One region of the Holzapfeliella sp. JNUCC 80 genome, then DNA from elsewhere that is predicted to be linked to it. Evidence: riboswitches for the same ligand, from Rfam matches in the RefSeq annotation. Region 1 holds a riboswitch; each other region holds the start of a gene.
The links. A riboswitch is a leader RNA that binds a small molecule or an ion and turns the genes downstream of it on or off. The one in region 1 is predicted to bind lysine.
Positions count from the first base shown of each region.

Region 1 (10,360 bases):
TGTAATGGTAATAACCCCAATGTAAGGGACATTATGACGGTTTAACTTTTTGAAAACTTTTGGAATTTGGTTGTCATTAGCTAATGTATATGACATACGGCTAGCACTGTAGATACCAGAGTTAGCACCTGATAAAGCAGCCGTTAAAACAACAAAGTTGATGATACCTGCTGCAAATGTAATACCAGCTTTTTCGAATGTGGCCACAAATGGGGAACCAACTTCGTTTAAACCATTCCATGGGTAAATTGTTACAATAACAAAGATAGCCCCAATGTAGAAAATTAAAATACGACTAACTGTTGATTTGATAGCACGTACAAGAGTTGGTTGTGGGTCTTCAGCTTCACCAGCTGTAATCCCGACTAACTCGATACCTTGGTATGAAGCAAGCACCAAGGCTAGAGCAAACATAAATCCGTTGAATCCACCAGTGAAGAATCCACCGTGTGCCCAAAGGTTGCTTAATCCTGTCGCAGGATGACCTGCAAGACCGAAGAAGATAAAGATTAAACCAACGATAATCATTAAGACGATGGTTACAACCTTGATTAGTGAGAACCAAAATTCTAGCTCACCAAACATTTTAACGGAGATTAAGTTTGCAATCATTAGTAATGCAATAGCGATTACACCAGGAACCCAAACAGGTAATCCTGGGAACCAAAATTCCATATACTCACCAATGGCAATAACCTCACTCATTCCAACAACAATAAATTGGAAAATATTACTCCAAGCGGTTAAATACCCAAATACGGGATGAATATATTCAGAAGCAAATTTTGAAAATGAACCTGTAGAAGGATCAACGTATAACATTTCACCCAAGGCTCTCATAATTAAGTACAAGAATAATCCGGCAATGGCGTAAGCAATTAAAACAGACGGTCCAGTCCAACCAATAGTTGACTTGGCCCCCATGAATAAACCTACCCCAATTGTTCCACCAAGTGCAATCATTTGCATATGGCGATGCGATAATTTTCTTTCCAAGTTCCGTACACCTACTTACTTTATTTTATTCATCTATTCTACATGAAAATAAAAATCGCGACAATGTTCAATTACAAAAAGTAATAAAAAATCGAAAATAAAACTTGTATTTAGTTTTGAAATCGAGTACTATAAGTATGTAAAGATTGTACACAATTTATTTTTGCGAAAGCGAGGCGCTAATTTATGAAATTAGTAATTAAAGACACAGCAAAAGACTTTTTGAAAGATAAACTACCATCAGATAAGAGACATGTTTTCTTGGCATTGGATGATGGTTCAAGTAAATTCTCAAAAATGGGTGGCTCTTGTGCAATAGGAAATAAATTTCAATTTGTGTTCAGTAACCAACCTGATAATGACTATACAGAAGTTGTCGAAAATGATTTCGATTTAGACTTAACAACTTCAAAAGAAGAAGAAGCATTCTTAGGAAATGGATTAGTATTAGAATACAAAAATGCATCACTAGTATTACGTGATGACAGTGGTATTTTGGATGGTGCAGTATCTGTGATTGAATATACTGAACCAGCTGATGCTGATCAACTTAAAAAAGATATGGAAAGATTTGGAACAAAAATCTGCTAATTTTTCACAAAAAACGGTCATGATTATCATGGCCGTTTTTTTATGTTTTGAGATAAAAAGAAATTTTTAACAATTTATGATAAAATAATAATAGATTTAATGAAAAGGAAGTTGATATTATTGGATAATTCTCGACCGAAATTGACAAGAAGAATCATGTTGTTTGTCTTACAATCCCTCGTTTCTTTTGTAGGGATTACCGTGCTTTCACTAGGGGCCGCGATACTGCGCCTAGGTTCTGTAGGACTCGATCCGTTTACGGCTATTAACACTGCTTTATCGGCAAAAGTCGGTATTGATTTGGGTGTTTTTCAACTTGGATTTAACTTTATTATTTTTATATTCATTGTTTTACTAGATCGCAAAAAAATTGGATTCGGTACTATAATGAATATGGTTTTAGTAGGATTTGAGATTCAATTTTTCTATGCTTCATTAAGTAACTTCTTTATCTTAACTTCAACCTTTGTCTCAATTGCTTCAGCAATTATTGGACTTTTATTATTTACACTAGGAAGTTCATTATATATGGGACCTGGATTGGGTGTTGCGCCTTATGACGCTGTTGCCCCAATTTTGAGTAAGAGGTTGCACATTAAGTATAAAGTTGCTCGTATTATTCAAGATTTGATTTTTATGGTAAGCGCGTTTCTTCTTGGTGGACCTGTTGGATTTGCAACAATTATTATTGCATTCTTTGCTGGACCATTAATTACAACTTGGAATAAGCATGTGACTTATCCATTAGTGAGAAACGTTAACGAATTTGCTGAAGAGCCAACGCCTAGAAGTCTGGGTAACCGTTTGATTGCTGCCACGAAGATTGGTTATGAGGCTGTTAGAAAGTCATATGAAGAAACCTTTGAGATTCAAAAAGAATTGGCAGGTTTTAGTGATGAAGAACTGCAAGAACGTATAAAAGCAGCTAAGCAAAACTACCAAGATGCTGAACGTGTTGCTCAAAATTCACAAAGACAATACGAGATGCTTGAAAAAGAACGTGAAAACCGAAATGACTAGACACCCTATGAAGGATGATGACCAATGAACGAAAACAAACTCGTAAAAACGCTAACCCGTTTCTTATTAATTGCAGTAGGCGTTGAAATTATTGCAATTAGTATTAATATGTTTGCTGCACCTCACAGTATTGCACTTGGAGGTGTTAGTGGGATTTCAGTTTTACTAGATGCTGTCTTTTCAATTCCCACTTACGCAACCGTATTAGTTCTTAACTTATGTATGTTAGTCTTGTCTTACTTGTTTTTAGGTAAAAAAACAACAATTAATATTGCCCTAGGGAGTTTAATGTTGCCGATTGGATTAGCTTTAACACCAGAAATTATGGTGGTTAAAGATCCATTCGTTAGTGTTATTGCTTCAGGTGCAATATTTGGTGCAGGATTAGCCTTGCTTTACAGATGTAATGCTTCAAGTGGTGGAACTGCAGTTCCACCAATGATTGTGCGTAAGTATTTTAGAATCAAAGAACCGATTACATTATTAGTAATTGACCTTGTCGTGACTTTCTTTAATATTTTTGTAACAGGATTTGAAAGTTTTGTAATTGCAACAATCTCACTTGTAATTTCTTCTGCTGTTATTAACTATATCGAAACTGGTTTAGACCGCAAAAAAGTGCTTTACATTATGTCAAATGAAAAAGAAGAACAAATCAGAAAAGCAATTTTATCATTTGGGACAACAACAACGTTATTTGATGTAACAGGTGGTCATAGTGGTGAAGATAACCAAATGATTATGGTGGTTATTGATAATTCGGATTACTTCTCAATGTTGGGAATTTTAGAAGACATTGATCCAAAAGCTTTCGTTTTAGTTTATAATGCTTCGGAAGTTCATGGTGGATTTTCATTAAAAGATTAGGTATACTTGATTTTATTCCTGATTTTCTATATTATAGACTAGAAAGATTAAAATAAGGAGAGATATTATGGGACACAACAAGAGAACAAACGTGCACGTCGGCGTAGGTAATGACCGTCGTCCAGTAAATAGTACAAACTTGAAAAAACGTTTACAAGATAACTTAGATGTTATTAACTTTTTGAAATCAAGAAAAAATAACGACTAATAAACTAAAGCGATGATATAGTAATATATCACCGCTTTTTTTTGAGCAAAAGTTGTTTTTAAAGTTGATATTTGATAACATAGAAAAAATTTGTCAAAAATTAGGAGGATATTTTTATGGGAATGCATGCTTACTTACAAGGACTTAACAACTTAGAAACATTGAATCGTGCACCGGGGTACTTTCAATATCAACAACATTCAGTGTCTACACACTCATTCAGAGTGACACAAATGGCGCAAATGCTAGGCGATTTAGAGGAGATTTCAGGACATACTATTAATTGGCGTGTGCTATACGAAAAAGCCTTAAATCACGATTATACAGAGCGTTTCATCGGTGATATTAAGACACCTGTTAAATACGCCACTTCAGAATTACGTGAGTTAATTGCCAATGTGGAAGATTCAATGACCGAAAACTTTATTCAAAATGAAATCCCAAAAGAATTACAAGAACGCTACCGTAGACGATTATCTGAGGGGAAAGATGATACGTTAGAAGGTCAGATTTTATCAATCTCAGATAAAATGGACTTATTGTATGAAGCATTTGGTGAAATTCAAAAAGGCAATCCACAAGAAGTTTTCATGGAAATTTATCGTGAAAGTTTGCAAAGCATCAAGAAATTCAAGCACTTATATAGTGTGCAGTATTTCTTTGAAAATATTTTACCTGAAATGTTATCAGAAGACTTTCCATTTAGAACAAGAGTGATGGAAGTCACAAACTTAATTTTAGAGTAATAAAAAAACACCGCTTTAAGCGGTGTTTTTTTATTGATTCAAGTAGCGTTTTAAGAACTCTTTTGTACGGTCTTCTTTTGGATTATTGAAGATTTCTTCTGGTGTGCCTTCTTCAGCAACAACACCTTTATCCATGAAAACAATGTGGTCAGAAACATCACGGGCAAAAGCCATTTCGTGAGTAACTAAAATCATAGTCAAACCAGTATGTGCTAATGCTTTCATAGATGCCAGCACGTCTTCAACCATTTCAGGGTCAAGCGCACTGGTAGGTTCATCGAACAATAGGACATCTGGTGACATTGAAACGGCACGAGCAATCGCAACACGTTGTTTTTGTCCACCTGAAAGTTGAGCAGGCTTTGCCTTGATGTAAGGATCCATGCCAACTTTTTTAAGTTGTTCCATAGCCATTTCTTCAGCTTCTTGTCGTGAACGGCCAAGAACAGTCGTTTGGCCTACAATACAGTTTTCAAGAACATCTAAGTTGTTGAATAAGTTAAAGGATTGAAAAACCATGCCGACTTTAGAACGGTATTTGGTAATTTCAAAACCGTTACCTAAAATATTTTCACCTTTGAAGTTAATTTCGCCACTAGTTGGATCTTCAAGTAAGTTTAAACATCTTAGTAAAGTTGATTTACCAGAACCAGAAGAACCGATAATGGTTACAACTTCACCCGGTGTAACATCTAGTGAAATATCTTTTAATACGAGATGATTTCCAAATTTTTTCTCTAAGTTACGAACACTAATAATTGAGTCTTGATTAGCCATTAGTTTTTCACCTCTCTTGAATTAGAAGTCACTTGTTCTTGATTAGCCATTAAATTGTAATCTTTAGGACCATTTAATTTCTTTTCGATAAGTCTGAAAATACGTGTAATTGTAAAGGTTAGAACTAAGTAAATAAATGTAATTGTTAGGTAAGTGTGGAAGAACTGGAAGTTTTGTCCAGCAATTGTTGAACCTGTGAAGAATAGTTCAGAAACTGAGATGATGCTCAAGACGGAAGTATCTTTGATGTTAACGATGAATTCGTTAGCAACAGAAGGTAAACTGTTACGAACAGCTTGAGGGAGAATGATTTTTCTCATTCGTTGGAAGTGATTCATTCCTAAAGCACTTGCAGCTTCAAATTGTCCTTCATCAGTTGAAATAATCCCACTACGGATGATTTCAGAAAGGTAAGCCCCTGTGTTAATTGAAACAACAATTAAAGCAGCTAAAGTACGGTCTAAGTTAAGCCCAAACATTTGAGCAGCACCGTAGTAGAATACAGCAGCTTGCACAATCATCGGTGTTCCACGGAACAGTTCGATATAAACAGAAGCTAAGAAACTAGCAACTCTAGTTGCCCAGCGTTTACCACGTGTTTTAGCAAGTGGAATGGTTCTGATAATTCCAACTAACAATCCAATAAAGAAGCCAACGATGGTTCCGATTAATGAGATGAAAACAGTCATACCAGTTCCACGAAGTAACATACCACCATATTGTTGCCAAATATTGATAAACCAGTTACCTTCAGTAGCAGGTTTTGGTTGGTTGTGGATAGCATCTGTCATCATTTTGTCACGTTCATTTTCTGGAACAGTTGCTAGAATTTCGTTAACTTTTTCAAGGTTTGGATCACCTTTGCGTAACCCAATCGCACTTTGTGTTTCTGAAGGGTCTAGGTGGAATCCTTTTCCAGGAGCAAAGTCAATCATTTTAAGGTTAGGGTTAGCACTAGATACGCTAATTCCTTCTGATTTTTCGGAAACATAACCATCAATAGTTTTTGATTCAAGTGACACACGCATTGCTGAAAAGTCTTTCATAGCGGGTTCTTTGATGGCACCTTGAATTTGTTCGATAGCATCATAATGGAAAGTTCCCAGTTGTCCTGTGATTTTAGCACCATTAAAGTCAGCTAAGTTAGTTGCGTTAGCGTATTTGCCAGTACTATTCACAACCATTACAATATTTGAGGTGTAGTAAGCGTTTGTAAAGTCAATAGCTTGGCGACGTTCAGGTGTTGGTGACATACCAGCAATAATCATGTCGATTTTGCCTGAAGTCAAGGAAGGCAGTAGGCCATCCCATTGTGTTTTAACCGCGACAACGTTCTTTTTGCCAAGTCCTGCGGCAATTTTTTTAGCCATTTGAACATCATATCCATTGGCATATAATGATTCTCCATCAATTTTGATGGCCCCATTTGAATCATCTTGTTGTGTCCAGTTGTAAGGTGGATAATTGGCTTCCATCCCTACACGTAAAGTATCACTTTCTTCAGCGTGAACTTGATTAGTTGAAAATCCGGCTAATCCAAGAAGCATCACAATAGCGGAAAAGAAAGTTAAAAGCGGGTTAGCTTTCAAATTTTTCATAAAATTACTCCTTCATGTTTTAATTTAACACAATAAAAAAAACCTTTAATTAATAAAGGTTTTGAGGCATTATGAAATAAATTACTGATTATTAAATAACATAATAGCACTCCTCAGATAGACTGAGACAGTTCTAGTCGTTTGCCGACTAGACCCAGAAGACTTGTTGTGTAGGCAACAAGCTTTCTTCGGCGATGATCCTGCCTTAGTTGGTCTTTGTGAACTACACACTCGCAACTAATTAGTGATGACCGCAACCTCTATTGCATTTCTTATTAAATTTACCTACATATGATACCCTTAGAATAGTTTATTGTCAACGAAAACCAGGAGGAAGCCGATGAAAGTTCAGATTTTCATTTCCCATCCAGATGTTAATAATTCTGTTACACAACAATTTTTCAAATCAACACTAGCTTTAGCGGATGCTGAAGTTGAGGTAACTGTATTAGATGAAGAAATGATGCAAAACCAACAATTTAATATTAAGCAACATCAAGAAAAGATTTTAGCTGCTGATCACGTTATTTTCCAATTTCCATTATATTGGTATTCAGCACCTTACTCACTTAAAAAATGGCAAGATGATGTTTTTACAAATCAGTTTGTCAATGAGTTAACCCATCTTAACCATCTCAAACAAAAAAGCTTGTCTTTGGTGATTAATACAGGACAGCCACAAAAAGATTTTCAACCTGGACAAAAATCGCAATTTAGTTTGAACGAAATTCTCAGACCTTACCAGGTTTTTGCTAATGAGTTAGGTTTTACTTATTTAACCCCATTTATTGTGTATCAGTTTGCTTATTTAAATGAACAACAACTCTACCAATTGTTAGTTGGTTACTTAATTCATGTGGAATTGATTAAACCAAGTTTTGTGGATAAGGGTCAATTTTTACTTAACAAAATTAGACAAAATATTAACTTAAACGACAATATTCAGTTGCAGGCTGTTGTTGATACGATAGATGAACAATTGACTGATTACAAAGATCTAAGAGACGCACTAGATGAGGTGAAGGACAATGAAGAATGATTGGATGAAGGCCATTATTGAAGAGGCCTCAAAAAGCGAAAATAATTATGAAAAACGTGCATTGTTGAGTTATCTCGATCAATTTCAACATCAACTAGAAGTTCGCCATGATTTAGCAGAAGGGGAACTTGATGGTAGATTGTGGAACCATGAACAATGGTAAACAAAAAAGACTGACAATTGTCAGTCTTTTTTTGATTAGTCGCCCCATTCTTCAACAGCTTCGTTGATTGAGCCGCCTTCCCATGAAAAGTCGTTGTACCAAAGTGAACGTTTTTCTTGGTTCATGCTGTATAATTTTTGCATATCTTGAGCAGATAATTCAAAGTCAAAGATGTCAGCATTTTGTTGGATACGTTCTTCATGAACAGATTTAGGGATTGTGATAATACCGCTTTGGAAGTTCCAACGTAGAACAACTTGAGCAATTGTTTTGTTGTATTTATCAGCAATTTTTTGTAGTTCAGGATCAGTTAGAACAGCGCCACCGCCAAGAGGTGACCAAGCTTGTAAATGAATACCATGTTGTTGGTTGAATGCTAAAATATCACGTTCTTGAATTAGTGGATTGTATTCCATTTGGTTAACAGCTGGAATAATCGTAGCGTGATCAAGCAAGTTTTGCATACGTTCGTTGTCAAAGTTTGACACACCAATTGCACGAGCTTTACCAGCTTTGTAGATTTCTTCAACTGCACGCCATGTATCCACGTATTTACCAGTTACAGGCCAGTGAACAAGTAGTAAATCAACGTAGTCAGTTTGTAGACGTTCTAATTGACCATCGATTGCGTCAAGTGTTTCTTGGTAACCTTGGTCACCACCGAAAACTTTAGTTGTTAAAAAGATGTCTTCGCGGGTTTTGCCAACAGCTTTAAGTCCTTCAACAAGACCTTCACCAACTCCACGTTCATTTCCATATTGTTTAGCAGTATCAAACATTTCGTAACCATGTTTTAAACCTAGCATAACTGCTTCTTTTGCTTGAGTGTTGTTAGATTTCCAAACACCAAGTCCCATTTGAGGAATACTTGTACCATTATTTAAAGTGATACGTGTAGATAAATCGAAACTCATAAATTGAATCCTCCTTTAATTTTTCACTTCTATAAAAACATTTCAGGTTAATAATTTCAAATAAAATGTTTATAAAATAGCTGTTTCACATGAAACTTTTAAGCATTTATCACGAAAAATTCATATTAAGTTGATAGGATATACTTGAAAAAGTAGGTGAAAAATTGTGTATTCATTTTTGAAATTTTTGTTTAAATTAGTAATTGAACTTTTAATTTTAGGTGGATTTTGTTGGTTTTTGTTTACCCAGGTTATTAATATCGGTATTATAAAAGGGCAATCAATGGAAAAAACATTATATGATGGCCAATACACGATTTCTGTGAAAATGATAAAACCTAATCGTGGGGATGTTGTTGTGATTAAGTCACCTGATAACCCTCAAGTTCGCTATATAAAACGCGTGATTGGCATAGGTGGAGACACTATCCAAGTTAAAGATAATCAATTGTATATTAATGGTCAGTTGACTGAAGAGCCTTATTTAGCATCTGATGTCAAAACGGAAGATTTTATCTTAGGAGATTTCACAGGGCGTGCTCACGTTCCTTATGGCTGCTATTTTGTGATGGGTGATAATCGTTCAAATTCATTAGATAGTCGGTCTTTTGGTTATGTGACACCAGATAATTTAGAAAGTGTCGTCAAATTAATTGTCTTTCCATTTCAAGATTTAAAAATTGTCTAATAGTGAAAGAGGAACAAGATGAGTACTAAAAATTCAGTCGCAGTTATCGGTAGTTTAAATCGAGATGTTATTTTACAAATCAATGAGTTGCCACTTGCAGGTGAAACAATTCAAACCCAACAAGCTATCAGTTATGCTTTTGGTGGTAAGGGCTCTAACCAAGCTGTTTCATGTGTTCGAAATGGCAGCAAAGTTGCGATGGTCGGTTGTTTAGGCCAAGATGGGCATGGTAATCAATTCAAAGAAATGCTTCAAAGAAACAACATTAATTCACAATTTGTTAAACAATTAGCCAACGAAAATACAGGACAGGCTTATATTTTATTGCAAAGTTCTGGTCAAAATTCGATTGTGGTATCAGGTGAAGCTAATCGTTTGCTAACTCCTCAAATGGTACAAGAAAGTCTACCTGTTATTCAGAATTCGGACTTTGTTTTAGCTCAATTTGAAGTTCCACTAGCTGCTATTGAAGAAGGATTTGCATTGGCTAGAGCTAATCAATCTAAAACCGTTTTAAACCCAGGTCCAGTTATTGAAGCAGACTTTGAACAACTCTATTCTTTGACGGATATTATTATTCCAAATGAAACGGAAAGTGAAAAGTTAACGGGTATTAAGATAACCGATGATCAAACACTAGCTGAATCTGCTGACTTTTTCCATCAAAAAGGGATTGAAGTTGTCATTATTACTTTAGGAAAAGAAGGCGTTTATTACGCTAATGCAAAGACAACTCAATCAGGCAAAATTAAA
Region 1 is NZ_CM132205.1:60,080-70,439, forward strand. Features, by position in the region: gene JNUCC80_RS00305 (amino acid permease) at 1-996, opposite strand, end outside; gene JNUCC80_RS00310 (iron-sulfur cluster biosynthesis family protein) at 1,183-1,587, shown strand; gene JNUCC80_RS00315 (YczE/YyaS/YitT family protein) at 1,708-2,607, shown strand; gene JNUCC80_RS00320 (YitT family protein) at 2,632-3,474, shown strand; gene JNUCC80_RS00325 (hypothetical protein) at 3,542-3,682, shown strand; gene JNUCC80_RS00330 (YfbR-like 5'-deoxynucleotidase) at 3,799-4,428, shown strand; gene JNUCC80_RS00335 (amino acid ABC transporter ATP-binding protein) at 4,459-5,205, opposite strand; gene JNUCC80_RS00340 (ABC transporter permease subunit) at 5,205-6,803, opposite strand; lysine riboswitch at 6,900-7,074, opposite strand; gene JNUCC80_RS00345 (NAD(P)H-dependent oxidoreductase) at 7,144-7,842, shown strand; gene JNUCC80_RS00350 (hypothetical protein) at 7,832-8,005, shown strand; gene JNUCC80_RS00355 (aldo/keto reductase) at 8,041-8,919, opposite strand; gene lepB (signal peptidase I) at 9,086-9,607, shown strand; gene rbsK (ribokinase) at 9,626-10,360, shown strand, end outside.

Region 2 (10,360 bases), 480 kb from region 1:
TGATTGGAAAAAAGTTCTACCAATGCCTCTAATCGGTTTCTTAGTAGCTCTTGTCTTTTTAATATTAAACATTCCAATTATGAAAGTTTCATTTGTTAGTTCTGCATTAACTTATGTTGGTAACTTAGTAACACCTTTATCATTGATTTACATTGGGATTGTTTTAGCTGATGCTGGACTAAAAAGTATCAGTTTTGACCGTGATACCATTGTCGCATTACTAGGTAGATTCATTGTCTCACCTATTGTTATGATTTTAGTATTAACAGCTGTTAGAGGTATGGGTGCTGATTTACCAACCCTTGCTTCTCAAACATTAATTGTTCAATCAGCAACACCTATGCTTGCTGTTCTTCCTATCTTGGCTAATGAAGCTCATGGGGATGTTAAATATGCAACTAATATTGTGACAACAAGTACCGTTTTATTTATCATCGTTGTTCCAATTTTAATGTCAATTATTCAATTTATTTAATTTAATAACGCAACAAAAAAGACATTTGCTTTTGCAAATGTCTTTTTTATTAGCCTAAGAATCTTCTTAGTTTACTCATTTTTTCAATCAATAAAGTCTGAACTTCTTTATCTGAAATGCTGACTAAATCTGTTGCTAGTTGAGAATGCTGAGCTTGTTCTTTTGTTTTTGGACCAGCCTCAATACCAAAACGTTTCGTTAAATCTGCGACATCGGATTCAATCTTACCAAACTCTGGATTGATTTGTTTTAAGACTGCCATTGCTTCTGGACTATAAAATCCTAATACATGTTCAAAGTCACGTTTCATATTTGGATAGTAGCTTTGTAAAGTTGCCCATTCATCTTTTGATAATTTACTCAATGCTTGTCCTGATCCGATAATTTCTGGTGGAATCCCTACCGAGTATAAAGAACCAGTAAACGTAATCGCACGAGGCATTTTGTAACCATCAACATCACGAGAATAGCCAATCATCCCCACATGTTGATGACGGTCACGACGTTTTGGAAAGGCATCAAAAACAGATTGCAAGTCATTAATCAATGGATCTAGTGTATGGTGGTACTCTTTGGCTGTTTTTGCTGCGATTTCAAGTAAAATTGCTTCGTCAGCTGAATTCACAATATTAAACTCACTTTGACGTAACCCATTACGTAATTTGTCGATTGCTGACTTGACTTCATCAATTGGATAATCATAACGAAAGGCCGATTGAACAGTTGCTGTTTTAAGTCCTGGGAATTCCTCAAGGTAACGATCAACAGATTGAGGAGAAAGTCCCCCTCTAAAGATTGTACTTCCTACCCCAGCAATTGGATAAACTGGTACACCACTTTCTTTTGAAAATGCACCTAGTCTGGATAATGCTAGCTTGTTTCCAATAATACTGTTTAAAAATCCATTTGAAAGCGCAGAATCAGAACCTGCTAAGAAAACACGTAAATACTCAATTGGGCGGTTAAAGTGTTTTTTGTACATCGCCATATACTCTTTTAAAATTTCAGGAGCATCTAGCTGCGCTTCAAAACTTTCAAATAGTGGAATCATTTGGAGTTGGTCGCTATTAGGATGTGTATTTTCAAATTCTTTATTCTTGAATTGTGCAAGTGATGCAAACTTATCTTCCATAGCAATCAGTTGATCTGCACTTTTCGTCATTGGCAGAACCGCTTCAAATAGCGGACGTTTTTTAAATTTTAAATCGTCTGCAAAATCTTCTGCCAGCATCATAGTTGTCATAGCTTGCATTAAACTATAACCTTTTTCTTCCCAAATGTTAGGTAATCTAAACGTTAAAAATTTATCGTCACCAAGTTCATGGTTTTTGAAATAGTCGTATTGTTTAGTATACAAACGGCTAATAACAGAAGAATCAGCATGCTTTCCTTCCCAGTCCCACATGTATTCATCGGCATCTAAAGTTGAAAAGTTAGCATAAGCTTCATCGATTTCTTCAAAAGCTGAAACAAATGGATTATGATGCTTTTTAAAGAACGGAATGTTAGCGTTATCTGGATGTTGAGTTCCCATTACGTTTGGTATCATTCTGTCTGTCAATTGATTGTCCTCCTGATTTTAATTACTAGTTATCTGACTGTTTTAAGGTAATCACGAATACGATCCATCGCTAGCTGAATATCAGCTTCAGAAGCTGCATATGAAAAACGAATATAGCCTTGTCCACCTTTACCAAATGCACTTCCAGGTATGACACCAACTTTTGCTTGTTCAGCTAATTCTAGTGCGAACTGGTAAGAATCTTGTGTACATGATGCTGGAATTTTAGCAAGTAGATAAAACGCACCATGAGGCTTAGCCATCTCAAAGTTCATACTTGTTAATTCATCAACAATTAAGTCACGACGCTTTTGATAGATTTTACGCATTTCAATCGCATCATTATCACCATGATTAAGCGCTTCTGTTGCTGCAACTTGGGCAGGATTAGATGGTGAAGTCACCATGAAAGCATGCACTTTAGCAACTTTTGACATGAATTCTCTCGGTCCACAAACGTAACCAATTCGATATCCTGTCATAGCGTGAGATTTAGATAATCCATTAATGTAAATGGATTGTTGAGGCAATAACTTAGCAATTGAAAAATGATCAACGTCATAAGTTAATTCACAGTAAATCTCATCTGTAACAACAAAAATATCATGCTGTTCAATAACTTGCGCTAGAGCCGTAACGGTTTCTTTATCGTATTCAACCCCTGTTGGATTACTTGGATAATTAAGTAAAACTGCTTTAACTGAAGGCCCTTCTTCTTTAATCACTTCTTCCAATTTTTCAGGTGTTAATTGAAAGCCTGTTTGTGAGGTGTCAACCATAATTGGATGTGCACCTAGCAACTCGATAATAGGAAAATAAAGTGCAAATGTCGGTGTTGGCACAATCACTTTATCACCTGGATTTAACATCGTTTCAAAAGTGGCATAAATTGCTTCTGTTGCACCAATTGTCACGATTATTTCATCTTCTGGATTATAATTTAAACCTTGTTGACGCTTTAAATAATCAGAAACTGCTTTTCTAAGCTCTAATTTACCTGTTTGAGCTGAGTAGTGAGAATCATTATTTTGAATGCTTTCTACTGCAGCATTTTTAATATGTTCGGGTGTATCTAAATCAGGCTCTCCAATTGTTAGTTTTACAATATCTTGGATAGCTGAGATTTTTTGATCAAAGCTTCTAATCCCTGATGGATTAACTAAGTCTAATTTTTCGTTATACGTTTCACTTAATTTTGACGATAAATCTGGCATAACAGTCTCCTATTTCCGTAAATTATTATTCAGAAGAGTGGCTATTTAAAATATTAGACAAAAAAAGATTCCTTTGTCTGGGCAGACAAAAGAATCTAAACCGTCTTAGATATCAATTTGTCGATAGCGCTCCATAAGTTTTATGCTTATGACAGTTTATGATTTGTTCAACCATACCCCAACATCAAATCGTCACAACTCTTTGACGTTTCGGCAATATCCCCTCACTAGAGTAACTAATGCTATTGTGATAGCGAGTTATCTAGCTATTGTCAACTGCGACCTCTTCTACTAAATTAACTATAAGTTATTTTTTTGTGTAATTCAACCTTGTATTTCATTTTTGTTTAATTTTTTACTAATAATAAGTAATTAGAATAGTAACTTAATTAAGATAATTGCTCCGACAACTTGCACTAAACTAATCAACAGCCCATAGCCCAAGAAACGACTACCAGAATCTTTAATTGTTTTTAACTTCAAGTTTAGCCCGATACCTGCAAGGTTAATAATACCAAAGAAACCGGTCAATTCTTTTGCAGTATGCGTTAATTGCGTTGGCAAACTAACATAACTATTAATCAAAATAAAAATAACAAACACTAAAATAAACCAAGGTACTTTAATGTATTGCTTAACTGACTTTTTGGCTTGTGGCTCTTTTTGGCTTGCTCCCTGAGCCATTCTTGCAAAACTAATGACAACTACTGATAGCAAAATCACTCGCAACATTTTGAACAATGTCGCATATGTCGTAACATCTTGATTAATTAAGGAAGCTGTCCCCACAACTTGTCCCACAGATTGGACAGTTCCTCCAATTAATGCACCTAAAAGTAAGTCTTGCTTACCGAGCACAACAGGCCCAATGATTGGCAAAACAATTAATAAGACAATTCCGACCAAACTAACTGTTGCTACTGCAGTCCGTCTTTCATCATCGTTTGCTTTGATTTCTGGCGACACAGCCGCTATTGCACTTGATCCACATACGGCATTACCTGCAGCCATTAAAAGCGACGATTTTTTCGATACCTTAAAGACTCTTTTCCCTAGCACAATCGCTACAATAATAGTCAACACCATCTGTAACACAATAAATAAAATCCCATTAATTCCCAATGATTCTATGGTTTTAAGTGTTACGGTTAACCCGAGCAGTGCAATTCCGATTTCAATAGGGTATTTTTCTGACCATTTAACACCTGAATTTAACTTAGGTTGTGTCAAAATAGTATTACCTAACAAAATCCCCATCAACATGGCCAAAGATTCTGCTCCAATAAAAGGTAAATAAACGGCTAAAAATTTAGCAATAATAGAAACAAGTAACGTTACTGCAATACCTGGTAAAAAAGATTTTTTGATTTTCATGTTTTCCTCTCCTTCGATACAGGCATAACTATATCACATCATTAATGTTAATATTTGTTTAATAGATAATAACTATATATACTATTAGTAACCTTAATAGCAAAAAGAAAGGACTCTTATGTTCAAGTTACTGCATACCTTTGTTGCTGTGTATGAAACTTTGTCATTTTCAAAAGCAGCTGAACAACTTTTTTCTTCTCAACCTAGCCTCTCATTACACGTTAAACAGCTAGAAGAAAGACTAAATACGCAATTATTCATTAGAAATGGTAAAGCTAAACTAGAGCCAACACCTAATGCCACCAGATTATATCAAAGCACCACAAAAATTTTGAAAGAATGGCAAACTATTCAAACCGATATTAGTGATAATCCCAAAAAATATGATTTATTATTCGCGTGTTCGCAAACTAGCGCGCATACCTTTGTTCCTCAGTTATTATCTCAGTTACCTTCTGCTATTTATAACGAGTATAATTTAGCTGCTGAAGTACACAACTCTAAAGAAATTTTAGACGATGTGTTAAATCATCGCTTGGCTTTTGGTATCGTCGAAAAACCTGTTCATCATAATTTGATTGTTACTGAAAAAATAAAAACAGATCAATTAGTATTGGCCGGTAATCTTAAATCTGATACATGGTTGCTCAGAGAAGAAGGTTCTGGCGTTTATCACTACACTAAAAAGTATCTGAACAATCATAATATTGTACCTAAAAACAGTATTATTGTTAAAAATAATCAGTTAATTGTCGATTTTTTGAAACAAGGGATTGGTAAATCCATTGTAAGTCTAGATGCAATTGATAACACCATTATGTTTCAAGAACTAGGGGCTCCATTTTTTAGACACTTTTATCTCATTTATCAAAAATTTGAAACCCATCCTTCAATCACAAACTTTATCGACAAAATAAAAAAAGCTATCTGAATTATTTAGATAGCTTTTAATTTTAGTACAATTCCATGTATTGGTCTCTTTCCCATTCAGAAACTGTTTGACGGTATGCTGACCATTCAAGTTTCTTAGAATCAATAAAGCTTTGTGTTAAGTGTTCGCCTAATGATTCTTTGATGACAACATCTTTTGCGAATTCATCAACCGCTTCATTCAATGTTCCTGGAAGATCAGTAATATTGTTTTCACGACGTTCTTCATCTGTCATGTGGTAAATGTTACGATCAACAGATTCTACTGGTAATTCTTTAGTTTCAAGTCCTTCAAGACCAGCTGATAAGATTCCTGCAATAGCTAAGTATGGGTTAGCTGCTGGATCAACACTTCTTAATTCAAGACGAGTTCCAAGGCCACGTGATTGAGGAACACGGATAAGAGGTGAACGGTTTGTACCTGACCATGCAATGTATACAGGTGCTTCAAACCCTGGTACTAGACGTTTGTATGAGTTAACCGTTGGGTTGTTTAAAGCTGTCAATGCTTTTGCATGGTTCAAGATACCTGATAAGAAGTACATTGCTTTTTTAGATAATTGGTTATCTGTATTTTCGTCAAAGAATACATTATCACCATCTTTGAATAGTGACATATTAATATGCATTCCTGATCCATTGATTCCTTGTAGAGGTTTTGGCATAAATGTTGCATGTAAACCGTGTTTTCTTGCAACAGTTTTAACTACTAATTTAAAAGTTTGAATTTTATCTGCTGCTTCAAGAGCATCAGTGTATTTGAAGTCAATTTCATGTTGTCCAGGTGCAACTTCATGGTGACTAGCTTCAATTTCAAAATTCATTTTTTCAAGTTCTAAAACAATATCACGACGTGTGTTTTCACCTAAATCAACAGGTGCTAAATCAAAGTAGCCACCTTGGTCGTTCAAGTCAAGAGATGGTTTGTTGTTTTCGTTCAATCTAAATAAGAAGAACTCTGGTTCAGGTCCAATATTAAATGCTGAGTAACCTTTATCTTGCATTTGTTTTAAAACGCGACGAAGATTGTAACGAGGGTCACCTTTGAATGGTGTACCATCTGGCATGTATACATCACAGATTAAGCGAGCCACTTTACCGTGTTCTACTTCCCATGGGAAAATCAACCAAGTTGATAAGTCAGGGTGTAATAACATGTCACTTTCTTCAATTCTAACAAATCCATCAATTGAAGAGCCATCAAAAGCAGCTTCGTTGTTCAAAACTTTTTCTAGTTGACTAACTGGCACTTCAACATTTTTGATAGCACCATTAATGTCTGTAAACATTAATCTTAAAAATTTAACGTTTTCTTGTTCAACAATTTCTCTAATTTCTTGTTTTGTGTATGCCTTTGACATTCTTTTTCCTCCGTCGTAACTAACCTTTAACTTTTAAAATTTAGTAGTGCTGAGTGGATGAACCAAAAGGACTATTATTCATCATTTCATCAAATAATAACCGTCGAGCTTGTTTATCATTAACCGCTTTCTTTTGACGTTTTTGACTATCAAAATATGCTCGAATGTCTTCAATATTGAAGCCATCACTCAAATGTTGTTTAATGATTAACAAAATATCAACTTGATTCAATGAATATAATCGCTGTTTACCTTTTGTACGATAAACGTCAATTAGTTTTTGATCTTCATAATAGCGGATTTGACGAGCTGTTAGCCCAGTCAACTCCATCACAACCGAAATTTTTAATAATGGCTGCGCTTTTCTTTGTTTTATCTCATCCATTTTTAATACCTCATCAACACATCAATAGAATAACAGCCCTTTTTAAGATACACAACCTCTAATGTCAGGTTTTCTGACATCATTTTTCTAACCAATTTTTAACTTTATCAAAAACACTGTTATAGCAAGCATCTTTTTCGATTGGGTCAATCCAATTTATTGGTAATTTATTTCTAAAATAAGTTAATTGTCTTTTCGCATAACGTCTTGAGCTTTGCTTTAGTTGTTCAACTGCTTGCTCATAAGTAATTTTATTATCAAAATAATCAAAGAACTCTTTATAGCCAATCGCCTGTTTGGCTTGATAGATTCGATTTTGATTTTGATAAACTAATTTTGCTTCATCGAGTAACCCTTCTGACATCATGAGATCAACCCTTTGGTTAATTCTTTGGTATAGGACTTGCCTTTCAGTGTTTAGTCCTAACAATAAAGCATCATACTTAAGCGGCAGCGTTTCTTGTTGTTTTGAAAATAACTGCCCTGTTACTTTAATCACAGTTAATGCTCTAATGACTCGTCTATGATTTTCTTTAGGAATTTTCTCTGCTGAAACTGCGTCTTTTTCTAATAAAAGTTGCCAAAGATTCTCTTCGCCTTTTTCTTCAAGCATCTTTTGATAGTCATTTTCAACTTTTAAATAGTTGTCGTCTTTTTCTGCTCCTAATTTAAAGTCATGTATTAGCGTATTAAGATAAAAACCTGTTCCCCCTACAATAATTGGTAATTTACCTCGGGATGTTATTTCTGAAATTTGTTGATCAGCCTCTTCAACGAAATCTTTCACAGAAAATTCATCGTAAATACTTTGTGTATCAATCAAATTATGCACAGCTTGAGCTTGTTCTGATACTGTTGGTTTAGCTGTTGCTATTGAGACTTCACGATAAACTTGCATCGAGTCTCCGGAAATAATCTCTCCATTAAATTTTTGTGCCAGTTCAATACCAAATGCTGTTTTTCCAACAGCAGTTGGCCCTGCTACAATTAATATTTTTTTCAATTTAGACGTCCTTTATTAATATATTTCTGAAATTATGATAAAATCAATTTAACAATTCAAAGGAGGAATTTCAGATGGCTAAAAAATTTTTAGGTGGCGTTTTAACAGGTACTGCTCTTACAGTTGCATCTCTTGCTGGTGCTGCATTTACATTTAAGAAAAAAGTAGTAGAACCAGAAGAACAAGAAGCAGAACGTATTGAAGAAAACCGCCGTCGTGCAATTCGTAAAAGTTTATCCGCACATCGTCGTGCAAAATAAATAATAAATAAAAAAGCTTGGTTATTTTAACCAAGCTTTTTTATTAGTAACTTTTTTTAGAAGATTTTGTTTTACCTTCCCAGTCTCGATAACCTTTTTTTAACCATTTAACATTTTTAAACCCTTTTTTGTTAACAAGATATCTTGCTGCACGCACACAAATGCTTTGGCCATCTGCATACAGATAAACAGGCAAGTCAGGTCTCATTTCAGCAAAAGATAGTTTAAGTTGTGTATATGGTATGCTACGAGCCCCTAAAATATGAGATTGATCGAACGCATCTGTTCCACGTAAGTCAATAATTTGTGCTTTGCGCATAGTGTTTTGAAAATCTTCGTTAGATAATGCACCCGCTAATTTTTTGCTATAAAAGCGGATATACAACCAATTAAACAAGATTGCCAATACAATAATTGCTAAAACAACGTATAAAACTAACATGTCGAAATCCCCTTATACTTTTTTATTGAACGATTAGTGAAGCGGCTCCAATAACACCTGCTTCATTTCCTAATGAAGCTAGACGTAGTTTTGTTGAGTTTCTAACACTTGGAAATGCTGATTCTTCAAATGCTTCAGTTGTTTTGTTCAACAATAAGTCTCCAGCAGCAGAAACACCACCACCGATAACAACAAAGTCAGGGTTTAATGTATTAGAAATATTAGCTAATGCATATCCTAAGTAGTCACAGATACGGTTGATTACACGTACAGCCAATGGATCATCTTTTTTAGCTAAATCAAATACGATTTTAGCGCTAATTTCTTCACCAGCATCAAGTAAGCGTTTTAATGATGAGTTCCCTGCATATTCTTCTGCCAAGTCTCTAGCTACACGTACAATACCGGTTGCACTGGCAACTGTTTCTAAACAACCATTGTTTCCACAAGTACATTTGTAACCATGGCGTTCAACAATGATATGACCAATTTCACCAGCAGCACCAGCAGCACCATGAACGATTTGATCGTTAACAATGATTCCACCACCAACACCGGTTCCAAGAGTTGTGAATGCAACGTTAGAAGCGTTGTCACCAGCACCTTTCCATTTTTCACCAAGCGCTGCTACATTAGCATCGTTATCGATGAAAACTGGGATTCCTGTACCTTCTTCAATATCACGTTTAGGGAAAACGGGTTTGCGCCAGTTTAGGTTATAAGCGCCAACAACTGAACCGTCCTTTTGGTTAACACTACCAGGAGAACCCATTCCAATTCCAGCAAATTGTTCTGGTTTCATGTGGTAAAGATTCAAGTGATGGTTGATAGATTTAATAATATCAGGAATGATGTGTGAACCATCATCTAAAATATTTGTATCTTCAGCCCAACGTTGTTGAATCTCTCCATTTTTAGTTAAAATAGCGAACTTAATTGTGGTGCCTCCTAAGTCAACACCAATTAATTTTTTATCCACGTTGTTCTTCCTTTCTCTTTTCAACTTCATATTCATGCTGTAGAACTACTTTTGCGGAGATAAATTCTTTCTGGGTAATGAGGCCAGAATGGTAAATATTATCTAGCTCCAATGCCATCAACTCAATATCCCACTTACGTTTACCAACATAAACATAAATATTGAACCGCTTTAATAATTGTTGAACATCATACAATTGTTTCATTAATACGAAACCTGCATTCCTATTCCAATTAAAATTAATGTCAAGATTATAGTAGCAAAAATCGCAACTATTCGCCATCTTGTTGCATATAATTTTTGATTTTTTTGACCACCGAATATTATACCAAATAATACACCAAATAATAAGCCTCCAAAATGACCTTGGATATTA
Region 2 is NZ_CM132205.1:753,053-763,412, forward strand. Features, by position in the region: gene JNUCC80_RS03805 (AEC family transporter) at 1-475, shown strand, start outside; gene ppcA (phosphoenolpyruvate carboxylase) at 525-2,009, opposite strand; gene JNUCC80_RS03815 (aminotransferase class I/II-fold pyridoxal phosphate-dependent enzyme) at 2,066-3,250, opposite strand; lysine riboswitch at 3,367-3,546, opposite strand; gene JNUCC80_RS03820 (YeiH family protein) at 3,623-4,624, opposite strand; gene JNUCC80_RS03825 (LysR family transcriptional regulator) at 4,743-5,555, shown strand; gene glnA (type I glutamate--ammonia ligase) at 5,578-6,915, opposite strand; gene JNUCC80_RS03835 (MerR family transcriptional regulator) at 6,956-7,300, opposite strand; gene miaA (tRNA (adenosine(37)-N6)-dimethylallyltransferase MiaA) at 7,380-8,303, opposite strand; gene JNUCC80_RS03845 (DUF3042 family protein) at 8,378-8,563, shown strand; gene JNUCC80_RS03850 (rhodanese-like domain-containing protein) at 8,607-9,005, opposite strand; gene JNUCC80_RS03855 (ROK family glucokinase) at 9,028-9,984, opposite strand; gene JNUCC80_RS03860 (YqgQ family protein) at 9,977-10,189, opposite strand; gene JNUCC80_RS03865 (rhomboid family intramembrane serine protease) at 10,189-10,360, opposite strand, start outside.
Region 2: linked by a shared signal. The riboswitch ahead of JNUCC80_RS03815 (aminotransferase class I/II-fold pyridoxal phosphate-dependent enzyme) and the one ahead of JNUCC80_RS00340 (ABC transporter permease subunit) in region 1 are both predicted to bind lysine.

Region 3 (10,360 bases), 360 kb from region 1:
CCGCTGAATTTCTCATGTGGTTTTCAATTTCGTATTCTGTAATTAAAGATTGATTATCAGCTAAGACTTGTTCAACATCAGCCCAGTTACCAAATAATGTTCCTGTTTTTGATTCTACAAAAGCTTTAATTGTGTTTGGAAAATCAATCTCACTTAATTGTCCCTTGATATAAACCTTAACAGGTGTTTGTTTTTCGGCATTTCCAATAAAGTTAATAATTTCTTGTGCGCTTTTTCTTTCCATTATATAGTCTCCTTTTTGATAATTAATATAAACTGTTTTCTAATTTGATTAAGTCTTGGTAACTTTGTCTTTTAATTGCTAAGTTATCTTTTCCGTTTTCAACAAAAACAACTGCGGGTTTTAAATTACGATTATAATTTGATGCCATTGAGTAACCATAAGCACCCGTATTAATCATTGCAACAATATCACCCGGTTGTGTTTTTGGAAAAGCTGCTTTTTGAATCAAAATGTCTCCTGATTCGCAATATTTACCTGCCACACGGACATTTTCTACTGGTTCTTGATCCATTTTATTAGCAATTACAGCTTCATATTCTGCTTGGTAAAGTGCTGGTCGAATATTGTCTCCCATACCACCATCAACACTCACATAAGCAGATTTTCCTGGGATTTCTTTACGAGAACCGATTGTATATAAGTTATAACCTGCAGGTCCTACAATCGATCTTCCAGGTTCTATCCAAATCGCTGGCATTTTTAAACCAAAATCTGCTGTTTTTTCTTTGATTTTTTTGATGATTGCATCAACAAATACCTCAGGTGCTAGCGGTTTATCGTCATTTGTGTAAGCAATTCCAAAACCACCACCGACATTAATTACATCGGGTTGATAGCTGTATTTTTGATACCAATCATTGGCTAAATCAATTAGCTTTTCAGCTGCCATTTCAAAACCGTTAACTTCAAATATTTGTGATCCAATATGTGAATGGAATCCTTTCATAGTCAAGTTAGGATTGTTTAAAACCGTTGTCAAAGCTTCTTCAGCTTGACCAGAATTTAAATCAAAGCCAAATTTACTGTCTTCTTGACCAGTTTGAATATAGTCATGTGTATGTGCTGATATTCCGGGTGTGATTCTCAACATCACATCAGCTTGTTGCTGGGTATCAATCAAGTAAGACGATAGCAATTCAATCTCATGAAAGTTATCAAGGACGATAACACCTACACCCGCATCGACAGCCATTTTGATTTCATCAAATGATTTATTATTGCCATGAAAACTAATTTTTGATAAATCAAATCCAGCTTGTTGCGCGGTGAATAATTCGCCACCAGATACTACATCCAGATGTAGATTTTCTTTTTGCATCAATTCATATAAGGCTAAACATGAAAATGCCTTGCTAGCATAACTAATTTCATATTCAACATCGTTTTGCTCAAAAACCGATTTGAATCCTGCAATTTGTTGTTTGATTTTTGAAATATCATAAACAACTAATGGCGTCTGATATTTTTGAACCAAATCAACAGTATCGATTCCGCCTATTTCTAAATGATGATTCGCATTTGTGACTAAATTAAAATTATGTTCCATAACGAAAATTCCTCCAAGACTATATAAAAAGGGTTCTTCTGCTATCTAAAATAACAAAAGAACCCTTTGAAAGTTTCACATTCATCATGATTGTTCGTTTGTCGATAGCTCTCCGCAATTACTGCGACAGTCCATGACTTGTTCAATCATGTCCCAGCCGATACTTATCTGCTTAAGTACTAGCTTCGGCAACTTCCCCTTTCAAAATAACATGATTGTCTTAACAGAAGACTAGTTATTTCTAATAATGTTAGTTGCAACCTCTTCGATGTGATTAAAATATTATAATAAAACCAATCAAAAGTCAAACCCTTAGGTTAATTATTTTTTAAAAATTTTTTTATTTTTATTTATTTCCATATATTGACCTTTAAAACAACATGTATTAGTCGGATTTGGGTGTTGAAATTTAAAATAGGCATGTTAAATTTAATTTACTTATCATTTGAAAAGAAAGCTAAAGGGGAATTTTTATGAAAGTAGTTAAATTTGGCGGAAGCTCGCTAGCTTCAGGACAACAGTTTGAGAAAGTTATTAATATTTTAAAACAAGATTCAAGTCGCAAAGTTGTTGTGACTTCAGCCCCAGGAAAAAGAAGTGCTTCTGATACGAAAGTTACAGATTTATTAATCAAATACGCTACACTTACAATCGAAAAAAAGCCTACTGAATCAATCACTGAACAGCTATTCAACCGCTACGTTGAAATCGCAAACCACTTTGATTTAGAAGAAGAAGAATTGCAAAGCATTAAAGAAAAAATCGAAAACTTAAAGCATGAAAAATTCGAAAACAACGACTATCTAATGGCTTGTTTTAAAGCTCATGGTGAACGATTAAACGCAAAGCTAATAACGTTGATTCTGAACCATCTAGGACTTAAAGCTCGATTTCTAGATCCGGAAAAATTTGGATTTTATGTTAGTGATTCAGCTAATAACGCACAAGTTTTAGATGAAACTTACGACAACATTAAATCAATTGATGTTGGTGATGAGCTTTTAATTGTACCTGGATTCTTTGGCATCACTAAAGACAATAAAATCGCCACTTTTTCACGTGGTGGCTCAGATATTACAGGTGCTATCTTGTCAAAAGGCTTCAATGCCAGCTGCTATGAAAATTTCACAGATGTTGATGCAATTTATGCAGCAAACCCTAATACTGTCAAAAATCCATATGCCATTAATAAAATGACTTATCGTGAATTACGTGAACTCTCTTACGCTGGATTTTCAGTATTCCATGATGAAGCCATTATCCCAGCAATTGAAGCTGAAATTACTATTAATGTTAAAAACACTAACCATCCTGATTTACCGGGCACACTTATTGTTCCTGAAAATGATTTTGAGCCAGAACATTTAATAACAGGTGTAGCTAGTTCTGATCGTTTTGCTGCTTTATACCTCCACCGTTACCTACTTAATAAAGAAGTTGGCTTCACATTAAAATTGCTAGAGATTTTATATCGCTATAATGTTTCTTATGAGCATATGCCTTCAGGTATCGATGATTTGACAATTATCTTTGATAAAAGCCAGCTTACAGACCTTAAAATCAAACAACTTTGTCAAGAGATTAAAAACACTCTTCAACCAGACGAAATGCAATGGATTAATGATTACGCCATTATCATGGTTGTTGGTGAAGGTATGAAAGATAACATTGGTGTCTTAGATCGTGTCATTTCACCACTGGCTCAAAATAATATTGGCATTCATATGATTAATCAAGGTGCCTCAAGAATTTCTGTAATGCTCGGAACTAGACAAGCCGATGCTGATTTAGCAATAGACTATATTTATCATAATTTTTTTAGTTAGGAGTTTAACAATGATTACATTACAAAAAGTTCACGGTTCATCTAACCAGTTTTTTATTTTAGATGTAGATCAACTTTCATTTAATCCCTCAGATGACCAAATCATCGCACTTACGCAGCAACTAACAGAATCTTTTTTGGAGGGGGCCGATGGTCTATTAGTCGTCTCAAAATCTCAAAATACCGATTGTTTAGGCAAGATGCGCGTCATTAATGCCGATGGCAGCGAGGCATCTATGTGTGGCAATGGATTGCGTACGGTTGCGCGTTATTTAGCCGAAAAATATCAAGAATCTGAATTCAAAGTCGAAACAGCTAATGCAAATTTAACTGTTAAAAAACAAGACAGCCTGGCTCAAAACGTTCCCGCGTTTGGTGTAGAAATCTCACCTGTCCACTTTGATAACTATTACTTCCCTTTTCATAACCTAGGAACAACACAATTACTCAACTCACCCGTTCCAGAATTTAATGATCATTTAAATTTCTATGCTATCGCGGTCCCTAATCCTCACTTAATTAGTTTTGTTCAAACAGATGAAGACTTAAATAACACGCTTGAAACATTAGGGAAAAAACTCAATCAAAAAAATGATTATTTCCCTGATGGTGTTAATGTCAATTTTGGAAAAATACTATCAGATAATACGCTTTTTGTTCGTACATTTGAGCGCGGTGTTGGCTTCACAAATGCTTGTGGTACTGGAATGTCTGCGACTTCTCTTGCTTATGTTTTACATAAAGGTATCGATTCTTTTCCTTCAGATGAAATAACTGTTTATAATCCAGGTGGTGTCGTTAAAACGATTGTTCACAAAGAATCTAACAATGACTTTTGGATAGAGTTAATCGGCAACGCCACTCACACTCATAACATCACAATCTCTGAAGATGATTTATTCAAGCGTCAATTCAATCACGCCACTGTTAGTGAAACAGGAGAACAGAAAAGCTATCTAAAATTTATTGAACAAATGAAAAAACAAGCAGACTAATCTGCTTGTTTTTTTTGTGGGTATATTTTCGAGAATACAATTGGATCAACAATTGTTGTAATAACAGCCGCTAGAATAAAAGCACCTGCTTGCTTTGCATCAATAATATTTGCACTTTGACCCAGTGTAACATTGGGTACAATCAATGTAATAGTTGTTGTTGTCAACATCATACCTGAAAGTGCTTGTCTGAATGAGTATTTTTGCATCAAAATTGGTACAATTAGAAGTCTTGTCAACATAAATCCAAAGAAGAAAATAGGAATCAACATCAGCGTATTAGGATCACTCACTAAACTTTTTAAGTCTAATTTTAATCCAGTTGAAATGAAAAATATTGGAATAAAGAATCCATATCCAATTGAGGTTAACTTTTGCTTTGTTTCTTCGCTTGGATTAAGTGATTTCATGACCAACCCCGCTAAGAAACACCCTAAAATATTTTCAACACCTGTCTTTTCAGCAACTGTAACTAATACAATAATTAAAAAGAAAGCTAACCGAATATCTAACTGTGTTGTTGACTTGTCTATTTTATCAAAAAACTGATGGACTTTTTTGACGTTCAATAATAATAATGCCACTATAAATACGAGTGGGAATAACCAAAGTATTGCTCCCCTGGCACCTTTAAATGTCATATAAAAAGTAATTTCAATTAATGGGATAACAACACCCAGAATTGCAATTAGAAGCAGGGTTTGTCCATAACTAGTATTTTCAAGTTTTTTATCTTTTAGTGCAACTAAAATCATGCCAATTGTCATTGTGGTAAATAAAATTGTTGCAAATAAAAATTCCGAAAAAATATTAAAGTAACTTAGTAGTAAGCTGTAGCCTAATGCCAGCACAATAATTGAGATAATTGATAAAACCGCCATCCCTAGAGGCATTTTAAAAAATGATTGTCCTGCTTTCTCAGCTTTACTTCGCCGTTTAAATATCGATAAGTCAACTTCCATCCCACTTAAGAATAACAATATCATAACACCTAAGGAGGATAATTGGTTTAGCGTCGGGGTCATTTGAACAATATTCAAAAGCCCTTTCCCTAGAACTATTCCTATCAATATCTCAGCGACAGGAACAGGAACATTATTTATTTTAAACTTTGCCATTACAATTGGTACAATCAATGCCATGGATAATACGATTAATAATTCTAAATTAGTGTGCATACTTCTTTCCTAACTATAAAAATTCTCGATAAAGTTTACCATAATTTTAATTCGAACAAAACAATAAATTTTAATTTGTTTAAATTTAATAGATTGTTTTGTCTTGATCAGCAGCAAATTCTTCAAAACTTTTAATAGTCAATTCTCTATCATGTTGTTGTAAGTCCATGACAGTTTTATCTTTTGTTCCACCTTCAATGAATTTATAAATGTAATCATCACGAAAACCAATATCAGCAGCATCTACGGCGCTATTACCATAATAAACCGTTTTAATGTTTGCCCAAATAATAGCACTTAAACACATTGGACAAGGTTCACTTGAAGTGTATAACTCACATCCTGACAAATCAAATGTCTCAAGGTTTTGACCAGCATTTCTGATTGCGGTTACTTCACCATGAGCCGTTGGATCATTGTTTAATAAAACTTTATTGTGTCCAGTTGCAACAATTTCGTCGTCTTTTACGATAACGCATCCAAAAGGACCACCTTCATTTGTTAAGTTATTTGAATGCGCTTCTTTCGCGGCTAATTCCATATATTTTTTGTTATATGACATTTAATATTCTCCTTTTATCTATTTGTAATTCAATAATACACTATAACCAACATTAAAAAAAGGATTTCACGAACATTACGCGAAATCCTTTTTAGATTGTTCTATTTAATTATAGACGATCGTTTAATTCTTGTGTTAATTCTTCAAAACCTGGTTTACCTAATAAAGCGAACATGTTTTTCTTGTATGCTTCTACACCTGGTTGGTTAAATGGGTTAATACCATTTAAGTATCCTGAGATACCAACAGCGATTTCGAAGAAGTAAATCATGTAACCTAATGTGTATTCTGTTTGATCTGCAATAGAAACAGTCATAACTGGAACACCACCGTCAGTATGAGCTAAAACAACACCTTCGTATGCTTTTTCATTAGCATGGTTCATTGTTTTACCTTCTAAGAATGAAAGACCATCTAAGTTTTGTTCATCGCTTGGTACAGCAACATCAAAACGAGGTTTTTCAACTTTAATAACAGTTTCCATTAAGTCACGACGACCTTCTTGGATGTATTGTCCAAGTGAGTGCAAGTCTGTTGAGAAATTGGCTGATGAAGGGTAAATACCTTTTTGATCTTTACCTTCTGATTCACCCATTAATTGTTTCCACCATTCACCAAAGTATTGTAAAGTTGGTTCGTAGTTTTCAAGCAATTCAACAGTATAACCTTTACGGTATAAAATATTTCTTAATGCAGCATATTGGTAAGCTTCGTTTTTGTTAAGGTCTGTTTCTGTATATTCTGAGCGAGCGTCTGCTGCACCTTTCATCAATTGATCGATATCAGCACCAGCAACAGCAATTGGTAATAAACCAACAGCAGATAATACTGAGAAACGTCCACCAATGTCATCCGGAACAACAAATGTTTGGTAACCTTCTGCATCAGCTTCTGATTTTAAGGCACCTTTTTCACGGTCAGTTGTTGCATAAATACGTTTAGCAGCTTCTTCTTTACCATATTTTTTAACTAATTTGTCTTTCAATACACGGAAAGCAATAGAAGGTTCCATTGTTGTTCCTGATTTTGAAATAACGTTTAGACTAAAGTCACGGTCACCGATTTGTTCGATTAAATCGTGTAAGTAACTACCACTGATTGAGTTACCTGCAAAGTAAATTTCAGGAACTTTACGATCAGGTGCATAGTTATAAAAAGCATTATTTAAGAAATCGATAGCAGCACGAGCACCTAAATAAGAACCACCAATTCCGATAGCTACGAAAACTTCTGAATCTGATTGTACTTTTTTAGCCACGTCTTTAATACGTGAAAATTCGTCTTTATCATAGTCAACGGGTAGGTCAATGAAACCTCTGAAATCGCTTCCAGCGCCTGTTCCTTTTCTTAATTGTTCATCTGCAGCATTCACCATTGCTTGCATTTCGTTTAACTCATTTTCTTGAACAAATGGAGTTAATTTTGAAGCATCAAACTTAACTTGTGCCATTGTTTGCCTCCTATATTTCTTTTTATCTACCCTACTTACTTTAAGCGCATTCGGCAAAAAAAGCAAGGTTTAAAACAGGATAATTCTTATTTTGATATCAAAAAAAGTCACGACCAAATGGCGTGACTTTTTTGTTAAAAGGTATGAATTAGTTGTTACCTTTTTGTGAACCAAACCAGTCGATACGTTCTTCAACTGTATCTTGGATAGCTTGTGTACCTGGTGCAAGAACTTTACGAGGATCGAATCCTTTTTCTGCTTCATCTTTGTCAGCAGCGTAGTAAGCTTTAACAGCTTTTGACCAAGCAATTTGTTGTTCTGTGTTAACGTTGATTTTAGCAACACCTAAGTCGATAGCTTTTTGGATTTGGTCTTTAGGAATACCTGAACCACCGTGTAGTACCAATGGTACTTCAACTGCGTCAGCGATTTCTGAAAGACGGTCGTAGTTTAGACCTTCCCAGTTTTCAGGGTAAACACCGTGAATGTTACCGATACCAGCAGCTAAGAAGTCAATACCTGTTGCAGCTAATTCTTTAGCTTCTTCAACTGATGCAAGTTCACCTGCACCGATGATACCGTCTTCTTCACCACCAATTGAACCAACTTCAGCTTCAACCGAAATACCTTTTGGATGTGCTAAAGCAACGATTTCTTTAGTTTTAGCAACGTTTTCTTCGAAAGGTAAGTCGTGACCATCGAACATAACTGATGAGTAACCAGCTTCGATAGCTTCTTTAGCAGCTTCAAAGTTACCGTGGTCTAAATGCATTACAACTGGAACTGTGATGTTCATTGATTCAACTAATCCTTCAACTAGTTGACGAACTACTTTGTATCCACCCATGTATTTAGCAGCACCCATTGAGCTTTGAACGATTGCTGGAACACCTTTAGCTTGGGCAGCAGCTAAAATAGCTTTTGTCCATTCCAAGTTGTTTGTGTTGTAAGCACCGTGTGCGTATCCGCCTTTACGAGCAGCTTGCATAATTTCTGTACCGTGAATAAATGATGACATGAGTCATTCCTCCTAAAATTTCTTTTAAAAAATTCAACAATGTGATTTTAACATATTTTTGTGTATTAGTCAGACCTTTTAGTGAAATTATTAAATATTTGTTGAAATATCAGCCCTACAACAGCTCCTAAGAAGCCACCTACAGTATTAAAGATAACATCATCAATATCTGCGACTCCTGTCCATAAAACAAACTGCATCCCTTCTATGCTGACTGAGAACAAAATAGAAATAATCGTAATTTTTAATATCGATAGTTTCTTTTTAGATAACAATTTCATTAAGAACCCTAAGGGCATAAACCACAAAATGTTCCCAAAAGAATTATAAAAGAAATCTAATTGAGATTTAGCAAGCGAAAGCTTCATCGTTTCATCTAAAATTTGTAGGTTTATCTGATTCAAGGGTCGATAGAAGTAAAATTTGATATCACTTGGAAAATAAATACCTCTAAAAACAGTCAACGAGAGTAATAACATAAGATAAAACGCCAATATCAAAATAATCGTAATATGCTTTTTTGACCGCTTTTTCTTGAACAACTTTAAATATACTGTATAAAGAGCAATAAAAATCAAAAAGTAAAAAATGGTTTTATCTAAACTGTAAAATACTAGTTCCACCAAAGGAAAGTGATTAATTTTAGTAGCAAAATGCTCAACTATAAATTGATATATTGGATTTAAAAATATCATTTTAATTACTCGCTATCTACTTCTTTTTCTGGTTTAGGATCAAAGAAAGTTAAAGTAAAGGTTGTCCCTTTGTTTTCTTGACTATCAACTTCAATTTGTCCCTGATGCTGATTAACTAGAGAGTAGACAATAGCTAGTCCTAATCCTGACTCTCCAGTCCCAACGTTATTACGAGATGGATCAGCTTTGTAAAAACGCTCAAAAATAAAGCGCTTTTGTTCATCGCTCATCCCAATACCAGTATCCTTTATTTTAACACGTGTGCCACCATCTATACGATAAATTGTTAAATCTACATTGCCATTTTCAGTAAACTGAATTGCATTTTGTGTAATATTGAAAACAACTTGCGTAAAACGATCATGGTCGGCATAAATCATGACGGGTTCTTTTGATAGTAGCTTCAACTTATTGTTCTTCTTCTTAGCATTTCCCGAAAGTTGTTCAACAATATTTTCAAGCACCGATGTCCCATTGAACTCTGTTTTAAACAACTTAATTTGGTTATTTCTGATTTTTTCATAGTCCAAGTTTTCATTAACTAATCTGATTAATCGATTAGTCTCACTTTGCATCAATTGAATACTCTTATCTTTTGAATCAGCGGGAATTGCGTCATAACGTAATCCTTCTAGAATACCATTAATTGTTGTTAGAGGAGTTCGCATTTCATGTGCAACATCCGCCATAAACTGATTTCTTCTCGCTTCTTGTCGTTTAATCTCCTCATCAGATAATCTGAGTGACTCAACCATCTTGTTAAAATCACATGCCAAATCATCGATTTCGTCATTATCTTTGTGCTCTATTCTAACTGAGAAATCTCCTTCTCCGACTTTTTTAGTTGCACGCGATAATTTTTTGATTCTAGACAAATTAAACCAAACAATCACTAAACTGATAAGCATCCCTATCAGCACACTGGCAAAGAGGGCCACAATAGAATTTTGTTGTGCTTGTTTAATAGTCGTTTCAGTTGATGAAACTTTAGCCCCTAGCCAAACAACCGCTTTCAGTTGAGAACCATCAAACCACGGTACCATTATTGATGAATAAGGTTCTTTAG
Region 3 is NZ_CM132205.1:422,664-433,023, reverse strand. Features, by position in the region: gene dapD (2,3,4,5-tetrahydropyridine-2,6-dicarboxylate N-acetyltransferase) at 1-244, opposite strand, end outside; gene lysA (diaminopimelate decarboxylase) at 267-1,571, opposite strand; lysine riboswitch at 1,669-1,844, opposite strand; gene JNUCC80_RS02170 (aspartate kinase) at 2,045-3,397, shown strand; gene dapF (diaminopimelate epimerase) at 3,408-4,391, shown strand; gene JNUCC80_RS02160 (cation:proton antiporter) at 4,388-5,569, opposite strand; gene JNUCC80_RS02155 (nucleoside deaminase) at 5,655-6,131, opposite strand; gene JNUCC80_RS02150 (glucose-6-phosphate isomerase) at 6,241-7,581, opposite strand; gene fba (class II fructose-1,6-bisphosphate aldolase) at 7,730-8,599, opposite strand; gene JNUCC80_RS02140 (VanZ family protein) at 8,665-9,294, opposite strand; gene JNUCC80_RS02135 (ATP-binding protein) at 9,300-10,360, opposite strand, start outside.
Region 3: linked by a shared signal. The riboswitch ahead of lysA (diaminopimelate decarboxylase) and the one ahead of JNUCC80_RS00340 (ABC transporter permease subunit) in region 1 are both predicted to bind lysine.